Regions from separate parts of the Pseudomonas sp. 1152_12 genome, predicted to be linked through region 1. Evidence: riboswitches for the same ligand, from Rfam matches in the RefSeq annotation. Region 1 holds a riboswitch; each other region holds the start of a gene.
What was found. A riboswitch is a leader RNA that binds a small molecule or an ion and turns the genes downstream of it on or off. The one in region 1 is predicted to bind cobalamin.
Positions count from the first base shown of each region.

Region 1 (4,413 bases):
GTTTTGCACCTGCATCGGGTTGGCCAGGCGAACGCTTGGGTAGTCGTCGGGCAGCTGTTGAGCCGCTTCGGCTAACAACGCCAGGCTGGAATCACCGCTGCACAGGATCACCAGTTCAGCGGGGGTTTGGCCTAAGTCGGCAATATTGTCGTCGGAGACGAAACCGCCGGGCTGGGTCCTGAGCAGGTGCATGGGTTAAACGCTGAGCGCCGCGCGCAGTTGCGCTTCGAGGCCCGCCGCGTCCAGTTCCTGACCGATCAGCACCAGGCGCGTACTGCGTGCTTCGTCGGCGCCCCAGGCACGGTCGAAGTGCTTGTCGAAACGCGTGCCCACGCCCTGGATCAGCAGGCGCATCGGCTTGTTCGGGATCGCGGCGAAACCTTTGACGCGCAGGATGCCGTGCTGCACCACTAACTGAGTCAAGGCGTCGAGCAGCAACGCTTCGTCGGCTTGCGGCAGGTCGATGGAGATGGAGTCGAAGGCGTCGTGATCGTGGTCATGCTCGCCTTCATCGTCGTGGTGATGGTCGTGGTGGCTGTGGCGGCCGTCGATGTGTTCTTCGGAGCCAGCGCCCAGGCCGATCAGCACGTCCAGCGGCAGGCGACCGCTGCTGGCTTCGATGACTTTCACCGCTGGCGGCAGCTCTTCGGCGACTTCCAGCCGCACGCGGGCCAGGTCTTCAGGGCTGATCAGATCGGCTTTGTTGAGGATCACCAGGTCAGCACTGGCCAGTTGGTCGGCGAACAGCTCGTGCAGTGGCGACTCGTGATCCAGGTTCGGGTCGAGTTTGCGCATGGCGTCGACCTGGTCCGGGAACGCGGCAAAGGTGCCGGCGGCCACGGCTGGGCTGTCGACCACGGTGATCACTGCGTCAACGGTGCAGGCGCTGCGGATTTCCGGCCACTGGAAGGCTTGTACCAGCGGTTTTGGCAGGGCCAGGCCGGAGGTTTCGATGAGGATATGGTCGAGGTCGCCGCGACGGGCAACCAGTTCGCGCATCACCGGGAAGAACTCTTCCTGCACGGTGCAGCACAGGCAGCCGTTGGCCAGTTCGTACACGCGGCCGTTGGCTTCTTCTTCGGTGCAACCGATGGAACACTGCTTGAGAATTTCACCGTCGATGCCCAACTCACCGAACTCGTTGACGATCACGGCGATGCGACGGCCCTGGGCGTTGTCGAGCATGTGGCGCAACAAGGTGGTTTTGCCCGAGCCAAGAAAGCCGGTAACGATGGTGACGGGGAGTTTGGCCAGTGTTTTCATCGGATGCCCTTTGGGGCGGGCATACGGGACGATAGGCCCTGCGACGGCGCGCAGCAGCGGATTTCGTCACCGGATCACCCCGCCCGGTTGAAGTAGAAAATCGGTTGCGAGGCAGGTCTCCTGGCTTGGGGCGTGCGGGTCTTGCGACCGGCGCTGGCTGCGCCTTCCCGCCGTATTGGCAGTGGCGTGGCAGTCAGCTAAACCCTTTACAGTTGCGGGGGCAGCCGCGGCTTGGACCGCGTTCCCTTCTTAGCTTCGGCGTGGGCCGAAGAACCTCGAAGGTGCAAGGCTACGCAGTGCGTGGGGGATGGTCAATGATGGGGTTGGTTGGTTGGTGTACATATCCGTTCTTGCCGTAACGGCCACTAATGGTTCCGCTCTTACAGCGGCTCACTTTGGAAAAGCCCCAAAGTAAGCAAAGGGCTCTTGCCCCACCACTCGGCACCTCGCCTAGGCTCGGTGTGCCCTCACGCAGGCTGTGGACCGTGGGCCGCCGCGATGGGCCATCCTTGGCCCAGCGCGGCTAACCCGGCGTCCTGCCGGGTTACCCACGCTCCACAGCCTGCGTTCGGCCAGCGTGGTTTAACGGGGCGCCTAAGATCAAGATCAAGATCAAGAGCAAGAGCACGGCGGCCTAGTAGCCGACCTGAGTGGTTAGATCAAAAGCAAAGCCGAGGCGGCCTGAAAGCCGACCTGATCTTGGAGGCTGAACTCAATCAAATGTGTGTGGCTTGCCTGCGATGGCATCAATGGGTTGTGCCTGATACACCGAGGTGCCTGCATCGCAACGGTGCGGCGATCCGACAAGCCCGCTCCCACAGTTGGATCTCGGTACATCAGACAGAGAGTGTGCTGCTGTGCTTTTGCCCTGCTTTTGCTTCAACCACTCAGCTCGGCTACTAGGCCGCCGTGCTCTTGCTCTTGACCTTGATCTGAGGCGCCCCGTTAAACCACGGATTCAAGCCGGCGTGAGGGCACACCGAAGCGTGAGCGAGGTGCCGAGTGGTGGGGCAAGAGCCCTTTTGGTTACTTTTGGCTGGGCCGGCATTCCGGGCTCTTTTCCAACAGTGACCCGCTGTAAGAGCGGAACCCTACGAAGCCGTTACCGCAGCAACGGATATGTACCCCAAAAAAACTCCCAATTGACTCCCCTCCCACCCCCATGCTCTCCTACACATCTTGTTTCGGGTGCCCTTCACAGGGTGAAACGGGAAACCGGTAAATCATGCCTGCATGACCAGTCCGGTGCTGCCCCCGCAACGGTAAGCGAGCGAAGCGTCACAGCCACTGTGCCTGCAAGGCATGGGAAGGCGATGCTTTTTAGACCCAGTGTCCCTCGCAAGCCCGGAGACCGGCCCGAAAAATCAGATAACAAACCCGCGGTGGGCGGGCGCTGTTCAGAACCCCGCGTGCCCGGCTCGCGGGGTTTTCATGCGCTCGTTTCACCCTGACACCCAGAAGGGACGCGCCATGTCGATCATCAGCAGCACCTCGCACACCGCCAGCAGCACCACCACCCTGAGCCAACGCCTGACCGCCGCAATCGGTGCGTCGATCCTCGGCGCGTGCCTGGTGTATTTCGCCGGTTTCTCGCATATCGAAGCGGTGCACAACGCCGCCCACGATACCCGCCACAGCGCCGCGTTCCCGTGCCACTGAGACCTGCCGACATGATCAAGCGTATCGCCCAAACCGCAGGCTTCACCGGCTTGCTGGCCGCCCTGTTGCTGACTCTGCTGCAAAGCTTCTGGGTCGCCCCGCTGATTCTGCAGGCGGAAACCTTTGAAAACGCCCCGGCCGCTGCCGAAGTAATACCCCATGAACATGCACAAGGCGCCGCCGCTCACACCCACGACGCGGAAGCCTGGGAACCGGAAAATGGCTGGCAACGTGTGTTGTCGACTACCGGCGGTAATCTGGTGGTGGCGGTTGGTTTTGCCCTGATGCTGGCCGGTCTCTATACCTTGCGGGCACCGACCCGCACGGCTCAAGGCTTGCTGTGGGGCTTGGCCGGTTACGCGACGTTTGTGCTGGCGCCGACCCTGGGCCTGCCACCGGAGCTGCCAGGCACCGCCGCCGCTGACCTGGCCCAACGTCAGGTCTGGTGGATTGGCACGGCTGCGTCCACCGCTACCGGTATCGCGCTGCTGGTGTTTGGTCGCAGTTGGCTACTCAAGGTGTTGGGGGTGGCGATCCTGGCCGTGCCGCATGTGATCGGTGCCCCGCAGCCTGAAGTGCATTCGATGCTGGCGCCACAAGCGTTGGAAGCCCAATTCAAAATCGCATCGCAACTGACCAACGTCGCCTTCTGGCTGGCCTTGGGTTTGATCAGCGCCTGGCTGTTCCGCCGCAACCGCGACGGTCAATACGCGGCATGACGTTGGTGGTCGGCCTGGGCTGCCAGCGCGGTTGTGATGTCCACACACTGCTGGGCCTGCTTGACACCGCCCTCGCCGAGGGCGGCATCGAACGCCATCGCGTCACCGCGCTGGCCAGTCTCGACCGCAAGCAGAATGAACCTGGGCTGCTCGCGCTAGCAAAGGTGCTGAACCTGCCATTGCACTGTTTCAGCGCCGCACATTTGGCGGTTTTTGAACACCGCCTAAGCCACAAATCAGCAGTCGCTTTTGCCCATACCGGCTGTTACGGCATTGCCGAAAGCGCCGCCCTGGCCTTGGCTGAACAGCTCTCCCACGGCCCGGCTCGCTTGCTGATCACGCGTAAAAAAGTCGCCCAGGCCACCGTTGCATTAGCCTGCACCGATTAAAAACCCGATAATCGCCCTTCTCGATCATGAGCAATCTTCATGCTCGCCCGATTTTCAACAGGAATTCCCCATGACCGTCTACTTCATCGGCGCAGGCCCCGGCGATCCGGAATTGATCACCGTCAAAGGCCAGCGGCTGATCCGCAACTGCCCGGTGATCATCTATGCGGGCTCGCTGGTGCCGGCAGCAGTATTGGAGGGCCATCAGGCGGAACAGGTGGTTAACAGCGCCGAGTTGCACTTGGAGCAGATCATCGACTTGATCAAGACCGCCGCTGCCAAGGGCCAGGATGTGGCGCGCGTACACTCCGGCGACCCAAGCCTGTATGGGGCAATTGGTGAGCAAATCCGCCATTTGCGTGAGTTAAATATCCCGTTCCAGA
Region 1 is NZ_VXCW01000011.1:74,310-78,722, forward strand. Features, by position in the region: gene cobN (cobaltochelatase subunit CobN) at 1-192, opposite strand, end outside; gene cobW (cobalamin biosynthesis protein CobW) at 196-1,263, opposite strand; cobalamin riboswitch at 1,357-1,556, opposite strand; cobalamin riboswitch at 2,433-2,637, shown strand; gene FW764_RS20705 (CbtB domain-containing protein) at 2,734-2,922, shown strand; gene FW764_RS20710 (CbtA family protein) at 2,934-3,641, shown strand; gene FW764_RS20715 (cobalamin biosynthesis protein) at 3,638-4,030, shown strand; gene cobM (precorrin-4 C(11)-methyltransferase) at 4,101-4,413, shown strand, end outside.

Region 2 (4,413 bases), on a different contig from region 1:
AACGCCTTATCGTTGGGGCGGTAATACACCAGCCTCCGGGTTTGATTGCAGCGGCTTGATAGGTTTTGTGTACCGTGACGCTGCCGGCATCAGCCTGCCGCGCACCACTCGCGAGTTGATCGTGATGCGTGCCCAAGACGTCAGTGAAAACAACCTTCAGACCGGTGACCTGATCTTCTTCGCCACCGGTGGCGGTTCGCAGGTGAGCCACGCCGGTATCTACGTGGGCGAAGGCCGCTTCGTGCATGCACCGCAGACCGGCGGCACGGTGAAGCTCGACACGCTGTCCAAAGCGTATTGGCAGAATGCCTACTTGAGTGCCAAGCGTGTATTGCCGGGGAATCTGGCGCGTAATCCCTGAGTCGCACAACGATCAAAATGTGGAAGGGGGCGTGCTCTCGATGGCAGGGTGTAAGTCGCCAGCTAGGCTGACGGATACACCGCTATCGGCAGCAAGCCCCCTCCCACATTGAGTTATGCGGTGGGTTATTTAGCTGCTGAAACCCGCCATACCTTATTCCCCACATCATCCGCCACCAGCAAATCTCCCTGCTGGTCAATCACCACGCCCACCGGCCGGCCCATGGCTTTCTCATCTTTACTGAGGAACCCGGTCAGTACATCCACCGGCTGCCCTTTGGGCTGGCCACCCTCGAACGGCACGAAGATCACTTTGTAACCACTGTGCGGCTTGCGATTCCACGAACCATGCTGACCAATAAACGCGCCGTTGCTGAACGGCGCCGGGAGCTTGCTGCCTTCGGCGAAGGTCAGGCCCAGAGAAGCAGTGTGCGGACCCACGGCATAGTCTGGTGCGATGGCCTTGGCGACCAGATCCAGATTCTGCGGCGTGACGCGCACATCCACATGCTGGCCGTAGTAGCTGAACGGCCAGCCATAAAACGCGCCATCCTTGACCGACGTGATGTAATCCGGCACCAGGTCGCTGCCGATCTCGTCGCGCTCGTTAACTGCCGTCCACAGCTTGCCGCTCTGCGGCTCCCACGCCATGCCGTTGGGGTTGCGCAGGCCTGAGGCGAAGATGCGATGCTGGCCGGTGGTGCGGTCGACTTCCCATATTGCCGCGCGTCCTTCTTCCGCCGCCAGGCCGTTTTCGCCGACGTTGCTGTTGGAACCGACACTCACATACAGCTTGTTGCCGTCTTTGCTGGCCACCACGTTTTTCGTCCAGTGGTGGTTAATGCTGCCGCCGGGCAAATCGACCACTTTGGTGCCAGCGGCCTTGATTGCGGTTTCGCCCGGCTGATAAGGAAAGCGCAACAGCTTGTCGGAGTCGGCGACATACAAGTCGTTGCCGACCAGGGTCATGCCGAACGGCGAGTTGAGGTTCTCCAGGAACACCGTGCGCGTTTCAGCGATGCCGTCGTGGTCGGCATCGCGCAGCAGGGTGATGCGGTTCGGGCTCGGCACGCCAGCACCGGCGCGGCCCATGACTTTCTCCATGACCCAACCGCGTATGCCTTCGGAGTCGTCCGGCTTGGGTGGCGCATTGGTTTCGGTCACCAGCACATCACCGTTAGGCAACACATACAGCCAGCGCGGGTGGTCCAGCCCTTCGGCAAACGCCGTGACTTGGGTGCCGACGGCGGCTGTGGGGGTTGCGCCCTCTGGCCAGCCAATCGCCGGGGCGATGTTCACGGTGGGGATCAGGGTTTTATTCGGCTCAGGCAGCTTAGGCGAGGGCCCGGTGCCGTCGGAGACCTTCAGGGTAGAGCTTTCACCGCAGGCGGCGAGGGTGCCTGCCAGCATGATGAGCAGGGCGAGTCTGGTTTTGTGCATGGTTTTCTCCTTAATACCTGTAAGGGTAGAGATGCTTGTCGGTCCGATCGTTCCAGTACAAGGCCAGCTTTAATTGACGCTCCACCCCCAACCCACTAACCTTCGCGGCTTGTTCCAGGTGCTCTGTGACCTGTGGGTCGACAGAGTGAAACAGGGAAGCCGGTGAGTGAGCGCACTTGTACACAGTGCTGCCGCGATTCCGGCGCTGCCCCCGCAACGGTAAATGAGTCAAGACGGTGCTTTTTGCCACTGTATCGCTGGCGATATGGGAAGGCGCGCCGTTGGCCTGCTTCTATAACGAATGCGCCACTCATGAGTCCGGAGACCGGCCTGGATCATCCAACAGCATCACGGTGGGCGATGCTTGGCTGTCTGTTTGTCTATTTTCCTGCCCGCCGTTTTTTGTCCAGCCCCAACGGAGAGCTGTCATGACCGATTCCCCCGACCGCGACGAACGCCATCTGGCGCGTATGCTGCGCAAAAAAGCCGTGATCGATGAGCGCATCGCCAACTCCCCGAACGAATGCGGGCTGCTGCTGGTGCTTACCGGCAACGGCAAAGGTAAAAGCAGCTCGGCGTTTGGCATGCTCGCCCGCGCCATGGGCCACGGCATGGCGTGCGGTGTGGTGCAGTTCATCAAGGGGCGTAACAGCACCGGCGAAGAATTATTCTTCCGCCGTTTCCCCGAGCAAGTGCGCTTCCATGTGATGGGCGAAGGTTTCACCTGGGAAACCCAGGACCGCCAGCGCGACATCGCCGCCGCCGAAGCCGCCTGGGCGGTTTCGCGCGAGCTTCTGCAAGACCCGTCCATTGGCCTTGTGGTCCTGGATGAGCTGAACATCGCCCTTAAGCACGGCTACCTTGACCTGGACCAGGTACTCAGCGACCTGCAAGCCCGCCCGCCGATGCAGCACGTGGTGGTCACCGGCCGTGGCGCCAAGCCTGAGTTGATCGAAATGGGCGACACCGTTACCGAAATGGGCATGCTCAAGCATGCGTTCCAGGCCGGTATCAAGGCACAGAAGGGCGTCGAACTTTGAATCAGCCCCGTCATTGCCCGGCCGTCCTGATCGCCGCACCGGCGTCCGGCCAAGGCAAAACCACCGTCACCGCTGCGCTCGCCCGTTTGCACCGTAACCTGGGGCGCAAGGTGCGCGTGTTCAAATGCGGGCCGGACTTTCTCGACCCGATGATTCACGAGCGCGCCAGCGGTGCGCCGGTGTATCAGTTAGACATGTGGATGGTCGGCGAGCAGGAAAGTCGCCGTTTGCTGTGGGAGGCGGCGGGCGAGGCTGACCTGATCCTGATTGAAGGCGTGATGGGCCTGTTCGACGGCACGCCCTCCAGCGCTGACTTGGCGCGGCACTTTGGCGTGCCGGTGCTCGGGGTGATCGACGGCACCGCCATGGCCCAGACCTTTGGGGCGCTGGCCTTGGGCCTGGCGCGTTATCAGCCGGACCTGCCGTTCGCCGGCGTGCTGGCCAACCGCGTCGGCACCCTGCGTCATGCGCAATTGCTCGAAGGCAGCCTCACCGAAGGCCTGCGTTGGTATGGCGCATTATCGCGTGAAACCGGGATCGAACTGCCTAGCCGTCACTTGGGCCTGGTGCAAGCCAGCGAGTTGAATGACCTCGACGTGCGCCTGGACGCCGCAGCCCAAGCCCTGGGCAGCAGTTGCGAAGTCGCCTTGCCGCCACCGGTGACCTTCGCCGCGCCCGAAGTGGTCGAGGCCGAACCGTTGCTGGCCGGTGTGCGCATCGCCGTGGCCCGTGACGAAGCCTTTGCTTTTACCTATGGCGCCAGCCTCGACCTGCTGCGCGCGATGGGCGCTGAACTGCACTTTTTTTCGCCGATTCACGATCGCGAAATGCCTGATGCCGACAGCCTCTATTTGCCCGGCGGTTACCCGGAGTTGCACCACCAGGCGCTGTCGGAAAATACCCCGATGCTGGACGCCATCCGCGCGCATCACACGGCGGGTAAACCGTTGCTCGCCGAGTGTGGCGGCATGCTCTACCTGCTGAACTCGCTGACCGATGTCGAGGGCACCCGTGCAGAACTGGTCGGCCTGCTGCAGGGTGATGCGGTGATGCAAAAGAAACTCGCGGCCCTGGCCCTGCAAAGCGTTGAGTTGCCCGAAGGCGTGCTGCGCGGTCACACCTATCACCATTCCCTGACCAGCACCGAATGGCAGCCGATTGCCCGCGGGCTTAGCCCCAACGGTGGGCGCGGCGCCGAGGCGGTTTACCGGCAGGGGCGCATGACGGCTTCCTACGTACATTTTTACTTTCCCTCCAATCCGGCTGCGGTGGCTGCACTGTTTGCGCCAGACCTGAAGATCGCTATCGCAGCGATGGGGCGACCCGACAAGCCAGCCTCCACAATTGACCGAGTTGAAACGCAATCTAATGGGGGAGCGGGCTTGCCCGCGATAGGGTCATGACTGACAACGCCTTCCCCAAAGCTGACCGCGACGCCGTCTACCGCGCCATCGCCGAACGCCGAGACATGCGCCACTTCACCGGCGGTAGCGTGGCCCCTGAGCTGTTGCACCGCCTGCTCCAGGCCGCGCACCAGGCGCCCAGCGTCGGCTTGATGCAGCCCTGGCGGTTT
Region 2 is NZ_VXCW01000002.1:329,325-333,737, forward strand. Features, by position in the region: gene FW764_RS04165 (C40 family peptidase) at 1-361, shown strand, start outside; gene FW764_RS04170 (PQQ-dependent sugar dehydrogenase) at 487-1,800, opposite strand; cobalamin riboswitch at 1,900-2,148, shown strand; gene cobO (cob(I)yrinic acid a,c-diamide adenosyltransferase) at 2,229-2,840, shown strand; gene FW764_RS04180 (cobyrinate a,c-diamide synthase) at 2,837-4,243, shown strand; gene bluB (5,6-dimethylbenzimidazole synthase) at 4,240-4,413, shown strand, end outside.
Region 2: linked by a shared signal. The riboswitch ahead of cobO (cob(I)yrinic acid a,c-diamide adenosyltransferase) and the one ahead of FW764_RS20705 (CbtB domain-containing protein) in region 1 are both predicted to bind cobalamin.

Region 3 (4,413 bases), on a different contig from region 1:
GCGCGGCAACTGGTCGCTCGGCAGGCGCACCATGCGCTCGGCGATCATGCTGATCGGCGTTAACGGGTTGCGCAGCTCATGCGCGACCATCGCCAGAATGCTTTTCTGCTGGCCCAGCGCACGCTCAGCGGTTGCCTGCAAGTCTTGAGCGCTAAGCGCCGCGATCACCAACTGGGCATTTGCCTCGCGAAGCTCCTGGTACAAGCGCTGCTCTTCTAGCCGCGGCGGGGTTACCGCATCGGATTGCGCAAGGAGGATCGCCAGCACCAGTTGCTGATTGGCCTCGATCACCTGCTCAACCTGCTGGGTATCCACCAGACGGCTACTGGCTTCACTCAATTGCTGCTGCAGAGCAGCAAGCACGGCACGCGCCTCAACGGTTTTTTGGCCAAGCAGGAAGAGTTCGTGAGCGGCAGAGGTCAACTCACTTTCATTCTTGCCGCCGGTTTCGCTCATGAGCCAGGCTCACACATGTTTGTCTCCCACCAAAACCTGCTTGGTCGGTCGGCCGCCCAGCAACCCTTCCTGCTCGGGCAACATGTCGCGAATCTGCAGGCCGTTATCGTCGATGTGGTACTGGCGCAGCTGATCAGAGTGCGCACTGGCGCGCACCTTGACCACAGCCATGATGCGCAACAAACGGCTCTCTACTTCGATATAACGCTGCACGATGATCGCGTCGGTCAAAAACGCAGTGCCATAGGGGCTAAAACGCAGGTCGGTGTAACGGTCTTCAAGCTCCGAGGTCATCAATACACTAACCCCGGCAGCGGTCAGCGCGGTCACCATACGCGACAGCGACTCGCGAAAATCTGCACGAAACGTTGGCGCCAACGCCAGTTCAAAGCCCGACAACGAATCAATCACCACGCGGGTGGCGTTCAAGCGGCTGATCTCGCCAAGCAGCAAGTGCACGATTTCATCAATGGACAGGTCCGGCGCACGACTGTCCACCAGGCCCACCTGTCCGTTCTTGATCAGCTCGGCCAACTGGCGGTTTTGCGAGTGGTTGGGCCGCTGCTCAAAGACCGCAATCACCCCGGTTTCACCGTTGCGTGCGCCTTCGGCCAGAAAGGTTGCCGCCAGGATGCTCTTGCCCGAACCCGAAGGCCCGGCCACCAGCAGCGAATAGCCACGAGGCAAGCCGCCGCCTAGCATCTCATCGAGTGCCGGCACGCCCATTTTCAGGCGCGTGATCGGGAACGTCGACGGCGCCTCAACTAAACGATTGATAGCGGCCGGCGAGAACACCTTGATCCCCGAGGTGGCAATACGGAAAGTGTGCAGTCCCGGCAATGTCGGTTGGCCGCGCATCTTCATGATTTCCATCTTGCGCACCATCGAATTGCGCTCGACGCTCTGGCGCAGCCAAATCAGGCCGTCGGCCACGGTGAAGATCGGGTTGGTGTCGGTCTCAGTGAAATACTCGCCGATCAGGAAGGTCGTCGCCTGCCACGTGGTCATCAACATGCCCAGTTGCTGGATAAACTGCGGCAGGTTGTTATTCGGGTTGTGCTGGGTCTGGCTGGCCAGCACCACGGAGCGGAAGGAATCGACAAACACCAATGACGGCGAATGCGCTTCGACCTCGCTGACAATGCGCCGTAATACCTCGTCCAAGTCCCCAGCCAGAGTGTCGTCGGCGAGGTTGATATAGCGAATCGACCGGTTGATCGCTTCCTCGTCGAAAAAATCGAATTGCTGCTGGTAACGCAGCATTTTCAGCGGCGGCTCACCCAGCACCGTAAAGAACAGCGCGGGTCGCTCCGGCGTGGCCAGGGCGAACATCATCTGGTGCGCAAGGGTGGTTTTGCCACAGCCTGGCGGGCCTGCGATCAGGTTGAACGAAAACTCCGGCAGGCCTCCGCCCAGGACCTCGTCCAGTCCTGGCACACCGGTGGCCAGACGGTTGATAGTCACTTTGGTGCTCATGGCGAAATTTCCTGCGAAGAGGTGTCGCTCGAAGAAGGCTGCCACACGTCAACCAGCAGACGTGCGGTGAGTGAAGGCCCGATCAGCGTGGTCAGAAGCTCGTAGAGGGTTGTCAGCAACACCTCACCGAAAAACAGCGCATCGGTTTCGTTCTGCTCGACGAGTACGGATTTTAGGGCAATCAGGTCCGTCGCGGCCGGCACACTGCCATAGGTGCCGGCCAAGCGTGGATGGGTCGCGACGCACAGATGAAAGCTGCGGCGGTACAGCGCGATAACACCTTGCTGGCCGATAATGGGCGTAAGTGCTGCGCCCATGTCCTGCAAAATCGAAACAATCGCCGCGGCGATGCTTGCAGTGTCAGCGTGCGGGCCAACACGGTGCGCCAGAGAAGCTACGATCCGGCGGCTCTCTTCGCTAAGCGTGGGCATGTTGACTAATATCTGATGAACAGAGATTGATGGTACACCCTCTGCCGCAAGATAGAGCCCCCACAGACCGTGGCAGATCAAATGGGCGCGGATGAGGCTCCCCCTGCCTGCCACGATCGTCTAACATACCGCGCCGGTTCCCGAACGGGACTAATAGGGAATCCGAAGCGCAGACCCTCGCGCCAATCGGAACTGCCCCCGCAACTGTAGGTGCTGAGCCTGCTCCACATCGCCACTGGGCATTGCCCGGGAAGGCCGGAGCGTGGCGATGACGCATCAGTCAGGAGACCTGCCGGCCCAGCAACCATCACTAACCGGCGGGGTGTCCGGGAAGGACATCCGTGCCCTGCCCTATCGGCAGCATCCGTGGTGTATTTCCACGCCGTACCGCCCCTGTTTTCACGTACGGTTCACACGGAGATTGCCCCATGCTGCCACGCGTTACCGTCTTGCTCACCGGCCTGGGCTTCTGTGCCCTGGCCCACGCAGCGCCTACTCACTACCCGCTGACACTGCAGAACTGCACCAGCACCCTGACCTTCCAGCAGGCGCCCGCGCGCAGTGTGACCATCGGCCAGGCTGCCACCGAGATGCTTTACGCCTTGGGCGTTGGCGACACGGTGGTTGGCACGTCACTGTGGTTCAACCGCGTATTGCCGCAGTTCAAGGCGCAGAACGACAGCGTCGAGCGCCTGGCCGACAACGAGCCGAGTTTCGAAGCGGTCATCGCCAAACGCCCGCAACTGGTGGCCGCCGAGCTGGAATGGGTGGTTGGCCCACAAGGCGTGGTGGGCACCCGCGAGCAATTCCACGAATTGAAAATCCCCACCTACGTGCTGCCCTCCGACTGCGAAGGCAAAGACAACCTGGTGGGCGCCGACGGCACGCGGCTTGAGCCGTTTCGCATCGACACGCTCTATAAAAGCATCCGCCAGTTGGCCGAGATTTTCGACGTACAGGCTCGCGGCCAGCAACTGAACGCAGAGCTCAAGGCACGCTTGGCCAAATCCGTCGCCACCGCGCAGGGCAAAGGCCTCAAGCAGGCGAGCGCGCTGGTGTGGTTCTCCAGTTCCGAGATGGCCAGTGACCCGTATGTGGCCGGCCACAAGGGCATCCCCGAATTCATGCTCCAAACCCTGGGCCTGCAAAACGTAGTGCAGTCCGATGAAGAGTGGCCCGCCGTTGGCTGGGAAACTCTCGCCAAGGCCAACCCGACCTTCCTGGTGATCGCCCGCATGGACCGCCGCCGATACCCGGCCGACGACCATGAACACAAACTCGCCTTCCTGCGCAGCGACCCAGTCACGCGCAACATGGACGCGGTGAAAAACAACCGCATCATCATTATTGACGCCCTGGCGCTGCAAGCCAGCATTCGCATGTTCGACGGTCTGGAACAACTGGCCGGCGCCATCGACAGCTACGACCTGCCTAAATGATGCGCGCCCTACTCGCCCTCTCGCTGCTGGTGCTCGCCATACTCGCTGGAGTGGCCATCGGCGAAACCGCCATCGAGCCACAGGTGGTGCTGCACGTACTCGCCAACAAACTGTGGGCGGCCGGCTACCTGCTGGACCCGATCGACGAAGGTGTGGTGTGGAACTACCGCCTGACCCGTGCCCTGGTCGCCGCCGCGTGTGGGGCCGGGCTGGCCACCTGCGGGGTGATTTTGCAGTCGTTGCTGCGTAACCCGTTGGCCGACCCTTACCTGCTGGGCATCAGCGCCGGCGCCTCGACCGGCGCGGTGCTGGTCGCACTGCTCGGCGTGGGCGGCGGGTTGATTTCGCTGTCGGCAGGCGCGTTTGTCGGCGCCATGGCGGCCTTTGCACTGGTGATTTTGCTGGCGCGCGCCAGCGGTTCATCCAGTGGCACCGGGCAGATCATCCTGGCAGGCATCGCCGGCTCGCAACTGTTCAATGCCCTCACCGCGTTCCTGATTACCAAGTCGGCCAGTTCCGAACAGGCGCGCGGCATCCTGTTCTGGCTGCTGGGCAACCTCAGCGGTGTGCGCTGGCCGTCGGTGTGGCTGGCGGTGCCGGTAGCGGTTGCA
Region 3 is NZ_VXCW01000022.1:13,449-17,861, forward strand. Features, by position in the region: gene FW764_RS26495 (ATP-binding protein) at 1-456, opposite strand, end outside; gene FW764_RS26500 (RAD55 family ATPase) at 466-1,932, opposite strand; gene FW764_RS26505 (hypothetical protein) at 1,929-2,363, opposite strand; cobalamin riboswitch at 2,481-2,674, shown strand; gene FW764_RS26510 (ABC transporter substrate-binding protein) at 2,792-3,802, shown strand; gene FW764_RS26515 (FecCD family ABC transporter permease) at 3,799-4,413, shown strand, end outside.
Region 3: linked by a shared signal. The riboswitch ahead of FW764_RS26510 (ABC transporter substrate-binding protein) and the one ahead of FW764_RS20705 (CbtB domain-containing protein) in region 1 are both predicted to bind cobalamin.